DNA from 3 places in the Arthrobacter sp. QXT-31 genome. Region 3 is predicted to be linked to each of the others. Evidence: riboswitches for the same ligand, from Rfam matches in the RefSeq annotation. Region 3 holds a riboswitch; each other region holds the start of a gene.
The links. Region 3 has a riboswitch for cyclic di-AMP ahead of BWQ92_RS19220 (C40 family peptidase). Riboswitches for the same ligand answer to the same signal wherever they lie in the genome.
Positions count from the first base shown of each region.

Region 1 (6,041 bases), 1.8 Mb from region 3:
GGCGCCGTCGTTCGCGCCGCACAGGCGCTGCCGCCGCACGGCGGCTAGTTGTATTGACCTGAGAGGTTGGTGACGCGGCTGACCGGTGTCTGACCTTTGAGGGCGGTGTGGGCTCGGTGGTGATTGTAGGCATGGAGCCAGTCGGGGAAAGCGGCGACACGCTCGGCCTCTGAGCGGTACGGGCGGATGTAGGCCCATTCCTCGAGCATGGTCCGGTTGAAGCGTTCGACCTTGCCGTTGGTTTGTGGCCGGTAGGGGCGGGTGCGTTTGTGCTTGATGTCCGGGCCCAGGGCTTCAGCGAAAGCGCGGGACCGGTAGCAGTTCCCGTTATCGGTCAGGACGCGCTGGACGGTGATTCCGTGGGCGTTGAACCAGGCATTGGCCCGGGACCAGAAGGCTGCTGCTGTTTCCTTTTTCTCGTCGGTGAGGATCTCGCTGTAGGCAAGACGTGAGTGGTCATCGACGGCGTTGTGGAGGTAGTGATAGCCGGGCCGGCGGTTGGCCGTGGTGCCGGTCTTGTTCTTCCACCCGGCGGTCCTGCCCAGGACCCGGTGTCCGCCGCCATTGGGGATACGGCCGAGCTTTTTGATGTCGACGTGGACCAGGTCCCCGGGCTTGTCGTGTTCGTAGCGGCGGATCACCCTGCCGGTGCCGCGATCGAGCCAGGCCAGTTTCGCGAGCCGGTAGCGGGACAGCACACGATGGACGGTGGAGGGGTGGATGCCCAGCAGATAACCGATCCTGGCAGGGCCCCACCGGCGGTTCACACGGAGGGCGATGATCCGCCGCTCGGTACGCGTGGCAGTCCGCCGAGGCGAAGAGTGCGGGCGGCTGGAGCGGTCCTCCATTGCTTCCGGTCCATGCTCGCGGTAGCGCTCAGCCCAGCGCGCAGCGGTCGGGACCGAGACCTGGAACCGTTCCGCGGCCCGGCGCAGACTCCAACATTGGTCAACGACACACTGCGCGAGCTGCAGCCGGCCACGGGGCGTCAGAAGAGCGTTAGGGTGGGACATGAAGACCTCCGTGCGTGGAATTGGACTCTAGACAAGCCCCACTCCACCCGGAGGTCTTCTTCATGTCACCGAACCACGCCGAGCGTCACTAACGTCCGTGGTCAATACAGCTAGTTAGCCCCGTCAGCCAGCCTGACCGCACCGCCCGGCCGCCCGTCAGAGCCTGCGGCGACGACCGTTAAACGCAGCAGCGGCGGATGCCAAAGCATCCGCCGCTGCCGTATCCGGTTGCCGCCCGGCCGGGCGGACATCCGCGCTGTTAGGCGTTCACCCGCACGTAGGTGGAGCCGGTGAGCCAGGAGGCCGGGTGCACGATGGTTTCGTTGACACCGTTCATGCCGCTGCTGATTGCCTGGCCGTCGCCGATGTAGACGCCGACGTGGCCACCACTGATCATCAGGTCGCCGGGCTGCGGGGAGGAGACCGGAGTGCCGTACTGGTAGAACTGCGTGGGCGCGAGGTCACCGACGGACTTGCCGATGGAACGGAGCGCCTGCTCCACCAGGATGGTGCAGTCCTGGGTGGCACCGAGCTGCGACTGGGCGGAAGCCACGATCGCTGCGCCCACACCGCTGGCCGTCTGGGGCGCGGCCGCCGGCGTTATGGATGCGGAGGCGGTGTAGATGCCCATGCCGGAGGGCTCGGTTGCCGCAGGTGCGGGAGCCGCCGGGGCAGGAGCCTCAGGGACAGCAGGGGCCACGGGAACCTCGGGCACGGCAGGTGCTGCAGCAGCGCCCGGTCCCGGGATCAGGATCTGGTCACCGGGGTAAATGATTGATGCCAGAGACAGGCCGTTCTCCGCGAGGAGTGCATCCAGGCTGACCCCGTGGCGTGCCGCGATGTCACCGAGGGTGTCGCCGGCCACCACGGTGTGGGATGCGCCGGCAACAGCAGAACCGCCGGTTGCCGGGGCGGGGGCTGCAGGCGTGGCGGGCGCAGCCAGCGCCTGGCCGGCAGCGGACTGGACCGCACCGGCGGCACCTGTGGCGGCTTGCGTAGCGGCAGTACCAGACGCGTCGGGCGCGTAGGCACCAGCGTGGGCGGGCGCGCCGGCACCGAACAGGAGACCGGAAGCGACGGCGGCTGCGGCGGCGGGCTTGGCAACCGTCGCGGCGTTGGACTTGAGGGAATACGACAGCCCCTGCAGAGCGATGGACGTCGTGGGGGTGGCGCGATGGCGCGCGAATGACTTACGTGACATGGTGATGGGCCTCTCCCATGCCTGCGGGGTTAGCTGTCGGGTTCGGATGGGAGTCACCCGGTCCTGATTGCCCGCTGCGCGGAGCGTCTGGACTTAACCCCTAGGCCTTGCTGGCAAGGCCGGTACTAACGTGGTTCCCCCGTCCCTGCCTTCGGGTCATTGCGAACGGATCCCGGTCAGCGGCAGGGCTCGGCATTCTGCCCGGGAATGCCCTGAGCGGAACCAAGGCACCCGCCGAGGCTATCGCACGTGGGCATCAAATGTCACATTTCGGTAACGGCGAGGCGGGAAGGAACGCTGACGGAAAGGGCGCCGAGAAGGGCTGGCGGTCCCGAAGGTCCCACCCTACAGGGCCTTTACCGCGCCCAACACCTTTGTCAGGGATTCCTTGGCGTCGCCGAACAGCAGCGTGGTCTGCGGCTCGTACATGAGATCGTTCTCGATTCCGGCGAACCCGGGCCGCATGGACCGCTTCAGGAACACCACCTGCCGGGCGTCCGCCACTTCAAGGATCGGCATCCCGTAGATCGGCGAACCGGCGGTGGTCTTGGCCGCCGGGTTCACGACGTCGTTCGCGCCCACCACCAGCGCGACGTCGGCGGTGCGGAACTCAGAGTTGATCTCGCCCATTTCCTTGAGCGATTCGTACGGCACATTGGCCTCGGCAAGCAGCACGTTCATGTGCCCTGGCATGCGCCCCGCGACCGGATGGATGGCGAAGTCCACCCGGATTCCGCGGGATTCCAGGGCCTGTGCCAGCTCCGCCGCGGTGTGCTGCCCCTGCGCCACGGCCAGCCCGTACCCGGGAACGATAATTACGCGCTGCGCGTAGCCCAGCAGCACCGCCACGTCCTCCGGGCTGGACGAGCGGACCGGACGGTCGCTCACGGCGGTGGATCCCGCCGTCGAACCTCCCCGGAAGGCCCCGAAAAGGATGCCGGCCACGCTGCGGCCCATGGCCGCGGCCATCGCCCGGGTGAGGATGGTGCCCGACGCCCCCACGAGCGTGCCGGCAACCACCAGCAGCACGTTCCCCAGCACCAGGCCGGACGCCGCAACAGCGAGGCCGGTGAAGGCGTTAAGCAGCGAGATGACGATCGGCACGTCTGCGCCGCCCACCGGCAGGACCAGCAGCACGCCGGCCACCAGGCCCAGCAGCAGGAGCAGCAGCGCCAGGATGAGGGACCCGCCCAGCACGACGGCGGCGGCGGTTCCCACCGCTGCGAGCAGGACTATCCCCATGAGCACCGGCAGGCCCGGAAACACCACGGGCCGGGTGGTCATGAGCTCCTGCAGTTTCGCGAACGTCACGGCCGATCCCGCGAAGGACACCGCCCCCACCAGCAGGGTGAAGACGACGGCGACGCGCACCCAGGCGTCCTCCGCATGCGGCAGTTCCAGCAGGGCCACGAGGGCGGCGGCACCGCCGCCCACGCCGTTGAACAGCGCCACGAGCTGCGGCATCTGGGTCATCTTGACGCGCCGGGCCACGGGCGCTGCCACGCCGGAACCGACGGCGATTGCGCCGAGGATCAGGGGGACGTTGTCCAGCCGGGTGGAGAGAAAGACGGTGGCGACGGCGACCAGCGCACCGAAGGCGCCGATGAGGTTGCCGCGCCGGGCGGTCCGCGGGGAGTTCAGGCCTTTCAGCGCCAGGATGAAGAAGACGGCGGCCGCGAGGTAGAGCAGCGCGGTGACGTTCGGGTCGAGGAGGGTCACCGCCGGGCCTCCGTCTTCTCCCCGGTTTCACCCTGCCCGGCACCAGGCGCGGCACCAGGCGCGGATCCGGGCAAGGCTGCTTTGTCCGGCTTGCGGCCGCGGAACATCTCCAGCATGCGGTCGGTCACCACAAAGCCGCCCACCAGGTTGGCCGTGGCAAGGACCACCGCCAGCAGCCCCACCGCGAGGATCCAGGGGTGCGTTGCCTGGCCGGCAACGATGATGGCACCCACCAGAATGATCCCGTGGATGGCGTTCGCGCCGGACATCAGGGGTGTGTGCAGGGTGCTGGAAACCTTCGACACCACTTCGAAGCCAACAAACACCGCGAGCACGGTGATGGTCAGCAGGCTGATGCCGTCCATCAGGCCACCCCTTCGTTTTCCGACGCCTTCACTGGTCCGTTGGCCAGCTCACTGGCGAGTTCGTTGAGAGCTTCAGCGGTGGGCTGGTGCCGCACCACGCCGTCGTGCGTCAGGCAGGCACCGGCTATCACGTCGTCGTCGAAATCCGGGGCCACTGTCCCGTCCCGGACCATGAGCGCCAGCAGGTTGGCCACGTTCTTCGCGTAAAGCCGGGAGGCGTCAGCCGGCATGGCCGACGGCGCGTCCTTGAGCCCGACGACGGCGACCGTCCCCTTGCCGTCGGCGGTGGGGACGTGGATGTCGCGGCCGGGAACTGACCCTTCAACATTCCCGCCGGATTCCGCTGCGAGGTCGACGACGACCGATCCCGGGCGCATGCCCTGCACCATTTCATGGGTCACCAGTAGCGGGGCATGTCTGCCGGGGACGGCCGCCGTCGTGATCAGCACGTCGGCATCGGCAACGTGCGGTGCGAGCAGCTGCCGCTGCAGGGCACCGCGGTCGGCGCTCAGCTCGCGGGCGTAGCCGCCGGCTGCCTCCGCCGTCTCCAGGTCCAGTTTGATGAAGGTGCCGCCCATGGAGGTGACTTCTTCCGCCGAGGAGGGCCGGATGTCATTGGCGGAGACGCGGGCGCCCAGCCGCTTCGCCGTTCCGATCGCCTGCAGCCCCGCCACGCCGACGCCGAGCACCAGCACCCGCGCGGGCGGGACGGTTCCGGCTGCGGTCATGTACAGCGGAAAGAAGCGGGGCAGGCGGATGGCAGCTTCGAGGACGCACCGATAGCCGGCCACGAGCGCCTGTGAGGAGAGTGCGTCCATTGACTGGGCCCGGGAAATGCGCGGAACGAGTTCCAGCGCGAAGGACGTGACGCCGTGTTCGGCGAGCACTCTGACCGTGGCGAGTTCGGACGACGGCGAGGCCAAGCCAACCGTGACCGCCCCGCGGCGGAGGGCTGCCGCCGTCGGAAGCTCCAGCGGGCGGACATGGGCGACGATGTCCAACCCGGCGGGATCCAGGTCCGGAACGATATGGGCGCCCGCCTGACGGTATTCATCGTCGGCATGCCCCGCGGAAACACCCGCCCGGGACTCGACCAGCACCTCCAGCCCGAGTCCTGTGAGCTGCCTGACCGTCTCGGGGGTCGCGGCGACCCGCCGTTCGCCTTCCCGGCGCTCCCGCGCTATGCCCAGCTTCACCCGCCACGTCCTTCCAACGGGTGCAGCGGCGCGGTGACTCCCCTCGGTTCCCTTTCGGGCGGTTCACGGAGCGGCGCTGCTGCACGTAGTTGGCTAGAGTCTATGGCCCCGGGGCGCCGGGCGGGAGGGTGAGCCGGCAGTTAGGCGTTGCTCTTCCCGGTTGGCGCGAGTTCGCCGCGGACCAGCCGGCGCACCACCTCGGTCATAAGCTCTGTTCCGCGGACTGCATCCTCGTCACGGGTGAATTCCGCCTCGTTGTGGGAGATTCCTTCCTCGCTCGGAACGAACAGCATCACCGTTGGCACCGCATCCTTCATGTTCGTGGAGTCATGCCCGGCCACCGTCATGAGGTCCATGTGACTGAAGCCAAGGTGCCGGGCACTGGCAGTCCCCAGCGCCACACCCTCAGGCTGGTAGGCCACCAGCCCCCACTGGTGCGTCAGATCCAGCCGGATTTCAGTGCGGGAACGGTCTTGGGCGTCGCCGATCCACTTGGCCAGGATGTCGCGGGCACGGGCCAACACGTCCTCATCCGGCGAGCGCAGGT
Region 1 is NZ_CP019304.1:2,397,246-2,403,286, reverse strand. Features, by position in the region: gene BWQ92_RS10885 (ArgP/LysG family DNA-binding transcriptional regulator) at 1-48, shown strand, start outside; gene BWQ92_RS10880 (IS481 family transposase) at 45-1,013, opposite strand; gene BWQ92_RS10875 (LysM peptidoglycan-binding domain-containing protein) at 1,273-2,214, opposite strand; cyclic di-AMP (ydaO/yuaA leader) riboswitch at 2,220-2,381, opposite strand; gene BWQ92_RS10870 (NAD(P)(+) transhydrogenase (Re/Si-specific) subunit beta) at 2,560-3,933, opposite strand; gene BWQ92_RS10865 (NAD(P) transhydrogenase subunit alpha) at 3,930-4,298, opposite strand; gene BWQ92_RS10860 (Re/Si-specific NAD(P)(+) transhydrogenase subunit alpha) at 4,298-5,494, opposite strand; gene BWQ92_RS10855 (M20 family metallo-hydrolase) at 5,635-6,041, opposite strand, start outside.
Region 1: another riboswitch for cyclic di-AMP. It lies ahead of BWQ92_RS10875 (LysM peptidoglycan-binding domain-containing protein); the one in region 3 lies ahead of BWQ92_RS19220 (C40 family peptidase).

Region 2 (6,041 bases), 2.1 Mb from region 3:
CAACTACCTGCTCGTCGCCGTCGAACGCCATTTCTCCCGCTGGCGGACCGCCGTCGGCTCCCGGACCGCCTGACCGCCCTCCAAACCCAAGGAACCTGACCATGCCTGAACGCCAACTCCACCTGAACGCCTTCCTGATGAGCACCGGACACCATGAGGCGTCCTGGCGGCTGCCCGGGAACGACAGCTTCGCCGGTACCAAGGTGGCCCACTTTCAGCAGCTCGCGCGCACCGCCGAACGCGGCACGTTCGACTCGATCTTCTTCGCCGACTCTCCCGTACTGCACGGCGACGTGCGCCAGCGCCCTTACGGCACGCTGGAGCCGACAGTCCTGCTCAGCGCCATCGCCGCCGTGACCAGGCGCATCGGGCTCATCGGCACCGCCTCCACCACCTACAACGACCCCTACAACCTGGCCCGCAGGTTCGCCTCCCTGGACCACATCAGCGGCGGCCGGGCCGGCTGGAACGTGGTGACCACGGCCGGCGAGGCCGCCGCGCGGAACTTCTCGCTGGAGGACCAGCCCGCCCACTGGCGCCGCTATGAGCGCGCCGCCGAGTTCCTCGATGCAGCCCGGAAGCTCTGGGACAGCTGGGAAGACGACGCCGCGGTGGGGGACAAGGCCGCCGGAGTCTGGGCGGACAGCTCCCGCGTCCACACCGTCGGCCACACCGGCCGGTACTTCCGGATCCAGGGCCCGCTGGATGTACCGCGTTCGCCGCAGGGGCATCCCGTCATCGTGCAGGCCGGCTCCTCCGAGGACGGCAAGGACTTCGCCGCCCGCTACGCCGAGGCTGTCTTTACGGCGCAGCAGACGCTGGCCGAGGCCCAGCGCTTCTACGCCGACCTCAAGCGGAAGACAGCGGCAGCGGGGCGGAACCCGGAGCACATCAAGATCCTTCCCGGCATTGTCCCGGTCATCGGCTCCACCGAGCGCGAAGCACGGCAGCTGGAAAAGCAGCTTGATGAGCTCATTCACCCCGAACACGCGCGCAAGCAGCTGGCCGGCGTCCTTCGGGTCGCGCCGGAATCCCTCCCGCTGGATGCACAGCTGCCCGAGGACCTCCCCTCGGAGGACGCGATCGAAGGCGCCAAGAGCCGGTACACGCTCATCGTCGAACTCGCCCGGCGGGAACGGCTCACGGTCCGGCAGCTCATCGGCCGGCTGGGCGGGGGCCGCGGGCACCGCACCTTCTCGGGAACGCCCGAGCAGGTGGCGGACGCCATCCAGGAGTGGTTTGAAAAGGGGGCGGCCGACGGCTTCAACATCATGCCGCCGGTGCTGCCTTCGGGCCTGGACGCCTTCGTGGACCACGTCATTCCGATCCTGCGGTCGCGCGGGCTGTTCCGGCAGCAGTACACGGGGCACACGCTGCGCGAGCACTACGGACTGCCACGTCCCGTGAACGGGTTTGCGCAGGCGGTGCCCGCCGGAGTCTAGGCCTCCTGCTGGTCCGGAGGGGCTTCCGGGCCAGCAGGCCGCCACGATGGCTCCGGGGTGCCATACTGGTGTGCATTGGATCGGGATTCTAGGGGGCCGGAATGATCCTGGACACGGCGACACTTCGGATCGCCTTTGCCGCGATGGCCCTGATTCTGGCCCTGCTCTTCTACTTTTCAACCTACCGCAGCACGCGCTCGCCCTACAGCGCCTGGTGGTGCGCCGCCCTGCTCCTGTTCCTCCTCGGCGCGACGTTCTTCCTCATGAACGGAACGCCGCAGCAGGTCTGGGCCAACCCCGTGGGCAACGTCATGCTGGTTTCCGGTGCGGCGTGCGTTTGGGCAGGTGCGCGCTCCCTCCGGAACCTCAAACCCAGCCCGTGGCTGTCCGCGGCCCTGCCGCTCCTCGCCGGGGTGGCTGCCGCCGTCGACAACCCCGGCTCCAACGTCTGGGCTGGGGGAGCGGTGTTCCTGGGGTCCATGGCGGCGCTCATCGGCCTGGCTTCGCATGAACTGTGGCGGCTGGAACCGGGCTATTCCCGGGTCAGGATCCCCATGGCCATCGCGGCGGGCGGTGTGGCGGTCTTCTACTTCTGCCGGCTGCTTGCTTTCCTGATCAACGGGCAGGACGGCGCCGTCTTCGTCACGTTCTTCGGGTCCGCGGTGACCACCATGGTGACTATGGTGCTGTTGGTGGTGGTTTCGTTCAGCATGGCGGGGCTCAGCACCGAGCAGCAGACGCGGGCGCTGCGGACCGTTGCCACGCAGGACGGCCTGACAGGCCTCCTTAACCGCGGCGCCTTCCTGGAGGCGGCGGCCGAGGAGCTGGCGCGAAGCAAAGCGGCTAATGGCGGGGGCTCGCTGATCCTGGCGGACCTTGACCATTTCAAGGCGGTGAACGACACCTTCGGCCATGCGGCGGGTGACCTCGCGCTGCAGGCCTTTGCCGAGGCCTGCAGTGCAGCGGTCCGGTCCACGGACCTTGCCGGGCGCTACGGCGGTGAGGAGTTCATCCTCCTGCTTCCCGGTGCCGGACCCAAGAGTGCTGAGATCATTGCGGGGGAAATCAGCAGGAGGCTGGCAGGCCAGCACATCCCGGAACTGATGCGGATGCCGACCGTCAGCTACGGTATCTCCACCTACAACGCGAAAACCGCGGACCTCGACGAAGTCATCGCGGCCGCGGATGTTGCCCTGTACGAAGCCAAGTCCCAGGGGCGGAACCGTACTGTCCGGGGGTGAACCGGAACCGCTGAGGCTGAGGCTGAGGTGCAGCACGCTGCGGCTGGCAGGCACCGGATCCGGAATGCATGGGGGGACAATCCGGACCCGGCGGCCCTGACTCGCAGCCGGAGACTGCGGTCTTTCATCAGGCATAGCCAGTGTGTCCCGCGATCCTTATAGAAAGGTGGGAGCACCTTGGGGGGACAGCTGTATTCCGCCGCCCCCAAGGCAGCGGAACACAGCGGTCTTGCCTCTGCTAGGCCGCGCGCACGAACGTGACGGGACCTGTGGCCGTGAGCCAGGACAGCGGGTGCTCCATGGTGGCGTTGATGCCGTTCATGCCGCCGCTGATGACCTTGCCGGCGCCGGCGTAGATGGCCACGTGGCCGGACTGGACCACCATGTCGCCGGGCTGAGGAGTGGAAACGACCCTGCCGTGATTCAGGAACTGCATCGGTGCGAGGTCACCCACGCGGATGCCGGCGGCGCCGAGGGCCTTCTCAACCATGGCGGTGCAGTCCTGCGTGATGCCGATCTGGGACCGGGCCGAGGCCAGCATCGCGGCGTTGACGCCTGCGGCCGCCGTAACAGGGGCCTTGGCAGGCGCCTTCGGAGCCGGAGCGGCGGCCTTGACGGTGATCTTCGGTGCGGCAGCTGCCGGTGCCGGCGCAGCCTTGGGGGCCGCGGCAACGGCAGGTGCTGCAACCTTCTTCACCGCGGGCTTCACGACGACGGGTGCCGCCGCGGGAGCCGGGGCCGAGGTGACCGCGGGGCGCTCGAAGTCAATCTTGACGCTGGAGGCAGCGGTCAGCGGAACCTGGATCTGGTTGGCGGCCGCGGGGGCGGCAGCGGGAGCCTGTGCCTGCTGTGCCGGAACGTTCGCGGCGTTGGCTGCGACGGTGCCGGTGAAGGCGAGTCCGGATGCGGCAAGGATGACCGCAGCACGGCGGCCAGAATTAAAGCGGAACGACATGAAGAAGCCTCTCCCGATGCCTGCGAGGTGAGCTGTCGGATTCGGATGGGAGGCACCCGGCCGCGGCCCTGAGCATGGCCAGGACTGCGCGGCTTCACCCCAAGGCCAGCTTCAAGCGGGCCGAAAAGTGGTTTCCCCGTCTCTGCCTGACATGGGTGTTCGATTGGTTCCTCGGGCTGCGGCAGAGTTAGGCAATCAGCGCGGGAGTGCCTCATCGGTGAAGAAGGCACGTTTTCCACCGTACGGGAGGCTTCCCCGCAATGTCACATTAAGGTAACGGCACCGTGTCGTTCATCCGCGGATGATCCGCGTCAGATAAGGGATTTCGGGGCGCGTAACGTGATTAACCTCACGCTCCTGCGTTGAGTTTTCCGGCGAGTCGTTCCCGCATTTGGATGCTGGCCGAGTTAAGGCCGATCAGTTCCACCTCGCGCCCGTGCCGGCGGTATTTCTCCGTGACCGCATCCAGGACGGCGATGGTGGAGGCATCCCACAGATGCGAGGCGTGCAGGTCGATCACCACGCCGTCGATGTCCGGCTCGGCGTCGCGGGCGTAGTCGAACTGCGTGTAGAGGTCGTTGGAGGAGGCGAAGAAGAGTTCGCCGTCCACTGTGTAGGTGGCCACGGTGCGGCCGTTGAGCTCCATTTCCGTCCGCTCCACAGTGGCAAAGTGGGCCACCCGGCGGGCGAACATCGCCATCGCCGCCAGCACGCCGACGCCGACGCCGATTGCCAGGTTGTGCGTGACCACCACCGTGCCCACGGTGATGAGCATGACGGCGGTCTCCGACTTGGGCATGCGTTTGAGCGTCGCCGGTGCCACCGAATGCCAGTCAAAGGTGATGGCCGAAACGAAGATCATCACCGCCACCAGCGCCGCCATCGGGATGAGCCCCACGATGTCGCCGAGGGCGACCACCAGCACCAGCAGGAAGACGCCGGCGAGGAACGTGGACACCCGGCTGCGGGCTCCGGAACCCTTGACGTTGATCATCGTCTGCCCGATCACGGCGCAGCCGCCCATGCCGCCCAGGAATCCGGTGACGATGTTGGCCACGCCCTGGCCCCAGGATTCGCGGGTCTTGTTGGAGCGGGTGTCGGTGATGTCGTCCACGAGCTTGGCTGTCATCAGCGATTCCAGCAGTCCCACGAGTGCCATGGACAGCGCGTAGGGGGCGATGGTCTGGAAGGTTTCCCATGTGAGCGGCACGTTCGGGATGAACAGCGTGGGCAGGCTTTCCGGCAGCTGGCCCTTGTCCTGGACGGCGGGGACATCGATCCCGGCCGCCACGGCGAGGGCCGTCAGGAGGACGATGGCCACCAAAGGTGACGGCACCGCCGTCGTAATCCTGCGGAAGCCGACGACGATCAGCAGGCCCGCGGCCACCAGCGGATACACCGGCCAGGGAACCCCGATCAGTTCCGGCAGCTGGGCCATGAAAACGAGGATGGCCAGCGCGTTCACGAAGCCCACCATCACCGAACGCGGAATGAAACGCATGAGCCGGGTGACGCCCAGGACGGCCAGCAGGATCTGGAACACCCCGGCCAGGATCACCGCGGCGATCAGGTGGTCCAGCCCGTGGCTGCGCATCAGCGGTGCGATCACCAGGGCGACGGCGCCGGTTGCGGCCGAGATCATGGCGGGCCGGCCGCCGACGAACGAGATGGTGACCGCCATGGTGAAGGACGCGAACAGTCCGATCCGGGGGTCCACCCCGGCGATCACGGAGAACGCGATGGCTTCCGGAATGAGGGCAAGGGCCACCACCAGTCCGGCGAGGGCCTCGGTCTTGAGGCGCCGCGGGGAACGGAGCGTGGCCCGGACGGACTGGAGCTGTTCGGGCTTCATGAAACTCTATTTCTTGGTCTGGCGGTAGCGCTCGATCTGCTTCAGCCGCCGCAGGAGGCTGTCGCGCCGCGGGTGGGGGACGGCGTCGGGCGCCTCAGCGGTGAGGTCGATGTGTTTGGTGCCGTACTGCCACAGCAGGAGGTCATCCAGCAAGCGGTCCGGGCCGGGGGAGTAGCGGTGATCCAGGGCCCTGCGGACCTCGGTGATCCGGTTGGCGCTGAGCAGGCCGGCAAGCTGCACGGTCTGCTTGAGTCCGTGGGCCGCCAGGAGTTCGGCCGCCCATCCCCAGTCATCGTCTACTTTACGGTCTACGTGCGGGAGCAGGGTGCGCCACACGTCCCGGATACGGTTGGGGGTGAGCTGGGCCGCGCCCTCTCCGTCCAGGTCCCAGTAGCTGCGGACCTCCTCGTAGCGTTCGTGCAGGTCAGCGAAGGCGCTCTCCACCGTTTCCAGCATCGCGGCGGTGGCCGTGAACTGGCGGTCGAAGTGCGGTGTCCAGGCCCGCGGGTCCTCGGCCTTGAAGCGGATATCGTGCTCGATCTCACTCCAGG
Region 2 is NZ_CP019304.1:2,080,957-2,086,997, reverse strand. Features, by position in the region: gene BWQ92_RS09465 (ABC transporter permease) at 1-73, shown strand, start outside; gene BWQ92_RS09460 (LLM class flavin-dependent oxidoreductase) at 102-1,442, shown strand; gene BWQ92_RS09455 (GGDEF domain-containing protein) at 1,544-2,683, shown strand; gene BWQ92_RS09450 (NlpC/P60 family protein) at 2,922-3,638, opposite strand; cyclic di-AMP (ydaO/yuaA leader) riboswitch at 3,642-3,806, opposite strand; gene BWQ92_RS09445 (SulP family inorganic anion transporter) at 3,988-5,490, opposite strand; gene BWQ92_RS09440 (GTP pyrophosphokinase) at 5,497-6,041, opposite strand, start outside.
Region 2: another riboswitch for cyclic di-AMP. It lies ahead of BWQ92_RS09450 (NlpC/P60 family protein); the one in region 3 lies ahead of BWQ92_RS19220 (C40 family peptidase).

Region 3 (6,041 bases):
CACACCGACGTCCCGCAGGTCTGCTTCGACCCATGCGTGAATCACCGCCACGGACCGGGTGCGTGCCCATCTCGTCATCCCGAACACTCTCCCAGGAAAGAAAGGACGACCCGCATGAGAAACTCCAAAAAGTCTTCCACCGACCGCCAGGCCATCCTGGCCTCCCTCAAGGCCAGGCAAAAAGCCAAGCAAAGGAAATGGAACGTCCTGGTCTATGGCGGCTTCGGGTTGCTCCTGGCTGCCATCGCAGCCGCCGTGGCCATCAGCGTCACCGGTTCCATCCAGGAAAAGAATGCAGCCGCTGAGGCGGCGAAACGGCCCATCGAGGGAATCCAGACCTACCCAGGCCTGGCCGGCAAGCACGTCCAGGGCCCCGTCAGCTACCCCCATGAGCCCGGGGCAGGCGGCGACCACTCCGCAACCTGGTCGAACTGCGGCGTCTACACCGAACCCATCAGCGAGGAGCGCGCGGTCCATTCCCTGGAGCACGGTGCTGTGTGGCTGACCTACAACTCCAGCCTCACTCCGGCTGGAATCAATGAGCTCACTGCCCTCGCCAAAGATAAGCCCTATGTTCTCCTCAGCCCGGTCAAGGACCAGGCAGCTCCCGTCACCGCCACGGCATGGGGCGCACAGCTGACCCTGCAGAACACCGATGATTCCCGCATCCCGGCCTTCATCAACGCCTATGTCCAGTCGCCGAACGCACCGGAACCCGGTGCTCCGTGCACTGGAGGGGCTGACGGATGATGTGGCACCGGACAGCTCTGAGTCCGGCCGCTCCCGGGACCGGAGGCATGGTGTAGTGACTGCGGGCGGCGATATTTGGCGCACAGATCCCGCCACGTTGCGCGATGTCATCCTGGACCGTGACGCTGTGGAAGCCCGGCTCGGGGACTGTCCAACGCTGGAGCGTGTTTGGATTCTGTCGCTGCTGGACCGGCACGAGGAGGCCCTGGATGAGGGCCACAGGCTGCTGGAGAGCTCCGGGGACCGCTTTAAGCCGCTGCTGGTCCTCGCCCATGCCTATCAACGCCGGTACCGGTGGGCAGACGCCACTCGACTGCAGGAGGAAGCCCTGCGGCTGGCCGCCACGGGCACCAGAGAGGCACTGGTCCGCCACCACATCGCCAGACGCCTTTTCGACGAAGCGCGGTACCGGGACGCTGCCGCCGAGTTCGACTGGGCCAGTGACCTGTACCGGGCTGCGGGGCGGATCCGCCTCGCCGAAGTCTCCCGGCAGGCAGCGCTGCGCAGCCGCGAGGTCTACGAGCATGGGCGCGCCGCATGGCACTGACGGCGAAGATCCGGGGCTGCGCTCACCCAGGAAGTCGTCCATTGCCCGGCAGCCAGGGCAGCCTGGGCAGCCTGGAGAGGAGGATCTGACCATGCGTGACCCGTTCCTGCTCCTGTTCGGCGTAGCCATTGTTGCTGTCGCCATCGCAGCGGGGCTTGCCCTGACCCGAGGCGGGAGCCGGACCGCGGCCGACCGGCCTCGCGCCGGGGCGAACCAGCAGGACCAGGCAACAGCCAGTGGTGTCCGCCATCGCTGGGGGCTTGCAGGCTGCGTGGCCGTGGCCGCGGCCGGTCTTGATGTCGCCGTGGTCTACGGAATCGGCACCTCGCCCTCCGCGGGTTCCGGCATCACCGTGGAGCTCGGCTTTGCCCTAATGGTCCTCGCCGTCGTGTGGTTCATCTTCCGCCAGGAGGTCCTGAGCTACCAGCTTCGGATGGCAGCAGCACTGTACGACGCCCCGGTGCCGGCCGAGCCGGAGCAGGTCCGGGCCGCGGAATCCGTCGGAGCGTTCCTTCGCCTGGTGCTCTTCCTGCCGGGACTCTTCATCGTGCTGGCCAAGTTGATCCTTCGCTAGTACGCCGGTCGCCTGTTGGTGCCGGCGGCAGGGGCTGACGTTGTGAGCGCGGCGGGTCTAGGGTGGGGCGTGACGGCCGGGCTGGCCGGCCGCCCCCAGTGACAGGAGCCGCATAATGACCCACCACATCAGCGCGATGCTTGAATCCCATCCCCGAGGTGCCGGTACGGGCGGGAAGGACACGCTGGCCGCGTGCATCGCCGCCTGCCTTGAATGCGCGCAGGCCTGTACGGCGTGCGCTGACGCCTGCCTTGGCGAAAAGATGGTCGCCGACCTCGCTGCCTGTATCCGCATCGATCTGGACTGCGCCGACATTTGCGCCGCCACCGGCAACATCCTGACCCGCCAAACCGCCACCAATACAGACATTACCCGTGCGGTGCTTGAAGCCTGCCGGGCCGCCTGCGCCGCCTGCGCCGAAGAGTGCGAGCAGCACTCCGGCATGCACGAACACTGCAGGATCTGCGCCGAAGCCTGCCGCCGCTGCGAAGACGCCTGTGCGGCGCTCCTGACTGCAATGGGGTGAGACGACAGGACACAACGGCCGGGCCGCCGCCGGCTCGGCGCTCTACCTGCTCCCTCCTCAGGTCCTGGGATGCTGTGCTCCCGCTGGTGGTTGCAGTCCGCTCATCGTGACTCTAACGAGCCGGTGGGCGGCTTCGCGGGACGTCAGCCCGGCTGCCGCCTCCAACGCGTGCAGGCAGTAACCGGCGAGCTCGTCGGGGGCGACATCGTCACGGAAGACCCCTGCCTCTGCGCCCTCGCGCAGCAGGTCCGTGAGGAATTCGTTGAGGTGCTGCTGGGCGTGGCTCACGTGCTGGCTCTGGTGCAGCCGCGCCGCCTCTGCCCCGCCGTGGCGTGAGCGGGCAATCATGGCGTAGGTCTGCAGCACGGCTTCGAGTTGCCGCTCAGGCTTGTCGGCGCTGTGCCGGACCTGGGCCAGTTGTTCCAAATGGGCCCGGACCTGGCGCTCATGCCAAGCGGACAGAATGGCATCCACATCCGGAAAATACTTGTACAGGGTCGCCCGCCCGATCCCGGCAGACTGGGCGATCTGCGACATCGTCACCGAAGCCAGCCCATGCTCCCCCACCAAAGCAGCTGTGGTGTCCAGGATGGCGGCCCGGACCGCGCTCCGATGGGTCTCGATGGTCTCATTCCAGAGTTTCGGCATTCCTGAATTATACGCTTCGTCGCATCTTGGACACATCGCCGGAGGCGAGACATACTGTCTTATAAGAAGCCGCCGCCACGCAAATGACTGTGCAGGAGAAATGACATGACCAGCGAGCGAAACCGTCCGGACAGCGGCGCCGAACGCGCCAGGGAGACTCTGACCGGCCCGCCCCGCTGGGTCAAGGTCTCCGCGATCGTTGCGGGCATCCTGATCCTTGTCGTCGTTGCCGCCATGCTGCTCACCGGGGGTCAGCACGGCCCCGCCAGACACGGATTCGGCATCGGCGCACGCATCTCACACCCCGCTGCTGCGCAAAGCCAGCCTGACCCGCCCGCGATCCACCGCGACGGCGGCCAGATGTGAGCCTCCGATGATTCTGACATCCGCGACCCGGAAAGTGCTGCTGACCCTGCATGTCATGTCATCAGTGGGCTGGGCCGGAGCGGTTGCAGTCTTCGTCGTCCTCGACATTGCAGTCCTGGCCAGCTCTGACGCCCAGTTGGGACGCGTCCTCTGGTTGGCCCTGCAGGCGGCCGTGTGGTCCCTCCTCGTTCCGCTGGCCTTCGCGTCCCTGCTGACCGGCCTCGTTCTGGCGGTGGGAACCGTCTGGGGACTGTTCCGGCACTACTGGGTGCTCTTCAAGCTCGTCCTCACCCTCATCGCGACGGTTGTGCTGGTGCTGTACGTCCAGACGATCAGCACAGTCGCAGGCATCGCACAAGATCCGGCGATGTCCGGCATGGACTCTCCCTCTGCCCTGCTGCACACCGGCGGGGGCCTAGTGGTGCTGCTTCTGACAACTGTCCTGGCCATCTACAAGCCCCGGGGCATGACCCGGTACGGCCAGCGAAAACGACTGGAGCAGCGCAAGCAGACCGTGTCGTAACAGCCTGCGATTCGGCAGAGCCGATCCTCCCCCGCGGAGGGCCGGTAACCTGCGGCCCTTCGATAATCTGCGATTGACCACCTTGCCTTCCTACGCCCCGCGGGAATCAACAGGTACGGCCGAATGCGCACCAACGACAGCAGCTCCCCTGCCTTCACCGAAACACGAGGCACATTGCCTATGCCGGCTTGCTGGCCCTGACAGTAATGCATGCCTCCGCGACCCCCGCGCTGAAGCCCTTGATGAGGTGAAGTCGCCGAACGACGCGGACCGTTACCTAAATGTGACTTTTCACCGGCATGTGGGGTAGCCTCTATCGGTGCCTTGGTTTAATCGGGGCATTCCCGGGCAGAATGCCGAGCCCTGCCGCTGACCGGGATCCGTTCGCAATTTCCGATGGCGGGGACGGGGGAACCACCTTTTTACCGGCCGTGATCATTCGAGGCCTTGGGGTTAAGTCCAGACGCTCCGTATAACGACGGGGAGATGGACCGGGTGACCTTCCCACCCGAACCCGACAGCTCACCCCGCAGGCATGGGAGAGGCAAAATACCATGTCACGTAAGTCCATTTCGGCGCGCCACCGCGCCACCCCGACGCAGTCCATCGCTTTGCAGGGACTGTCGCATTCCCTGAAGTCCAACGCTGCATCAATTGCCAGGCCCGCCGCTGTCGCGGCCGTAGCATCAGGCCTCGCATTTGGCATCGGCGCCCCGGCACAAGCCGGCACCTACGCACCGGAGGGCTCGGGCAGCACAAGCACTGCATCAACCGCCCAGACCCAGACCGGGCAGGGCCAGGCAGCCGCTGCGTCTGTTGGCGCCACGCACACCGTTGTATCGGGCGATACCCTCGGGGCGATTTCGGCACGCCACGGTGTTGACCTGAACGCAGTCCTGTCAGCGAACGGGCTGTCTATTTCCTCCGTGATCTACCCCGGTGACCAGATTCGGATCCCCGGCGCCGGACAGGCTACCCAAGCGCCCCAGGCACCCCCGGCTGCCCCTCAGGCGACCCCGACGGTGCCCTCAGCACCCAAGCCGGCCGGCATGGGCATCTACACTGCATCCGCATCCATCAAGCCGGCCTCATCGCCCGCACCGGCAGCAGCCGCCTCTACAGCTCCGGCCAGCGGGGTGGGCGCCGCTCTCGTGGCCTCGGCCCGGGCCCAGCTCGGAGCAACCCAGGACTGCACCATCCTTGTGGAGCAAGCCCTGCGGTCCGTCGGCAAGTCGGTGGGCGACCTCGCGCCCCTGCAGTTCCACCAGTACGGGACCCCGGTTTCCACCCCCCAGCCCGGTGACCTGATCATCCGCGCAGGACATGTCGGGATCTACATCGGCGGCGGGCAGGCCATCAGCAGCGGCATGAACGGCGTCAACGAAACTATCGTGCATCCGGCATCCTGGCTCGGAGGATCCACCTTCGTACGGGTAAACGCCTAAGAGCCAAATCGAGATTAAACGGCGGCAGGGGCAACAGCACCTGCCGCCGTCGTGCCCCAAGAGCGGTTTGATCCCTACCGGGTGGTTGACACCTGAGAGACAGTGACCGATTCGCTTGGGCTGACACTTATCTGCCTGCACGTTTTATTGTCTTATTGCCGGAGTCTTAGGACGCCGCCGGCATCAACCCAAATGCCGCCAGACTCGGCAGGGGGGAGGTATCCCCGCCGAACCCAGCGGCTCTGATCGGTCCCGGCTTTCGGCGTCCGCTCAAGACCAGATTGGCTGGCTTCCCTAAGCGACATTCGCGACCCGGCAATGGGTTCCCTAGTCTGGTTCCATGACGGGTCCAAGCAGCGCGCGATGTTCGGCGACGAGTATGCGGAGCAGACGCGTCGATTCCTGCGCCTCGAGTGATCACGGGCATTTCGCCTTCTCCTACGAGCCGGTCAGGGGAAAGGAACCCGAAGTGGTCGATGCAGAGGACATCGTGCCGGCTAGGGGTCCGCACGAAACTGACGTGTGGTTGACCCAATGGCAAGTGGCCGAGGACGGCTTGGACGTCGCACTCGATCAACCCATCGACTGGGCTCGGTGCCGATGAATCAGGACTGGGTGGCGGGCTTGTTCGCGGGCCGTCGAACGGTGCCTTTGCAGCTCGA
Region 3 is NZ_CP019304.1:4,226,519-4,232,559, reverse strand. Features, by position in the region: gene BWQ92_RS19255 (DUF3105 domain-containing protein) at 115-750, shown strand; gene BWQ92_RS19250 (hypothetical protein) at 806-1,297, shown strand; gene BWQ92_RS19245 (hypothetical protein) at 1,389-1,871, shown strand; gene BWQ92_RS19240 (four-helix bundle copper-binding protein) at 1,987-2,397, shown strand; gene BWQ92_RS19235 (TetR/AcrR family transcriptional regulator) at 2,455-3,045, opposite strand; gene BWQ92_RS19230 (hypothetical protein) at 3,151-3,411, shown strand; gene BWQ92_RS19225 (DUF2269 domain-containing protein) at 3,419-3,934, shown strand; cyclic di-AMP (ydaO/yuaA leader) riboswitch at 4,316-4,485, shown strand; gene BWQ92_RS19220 (C40 family peptidase) at 4,489-5,379, shown strand.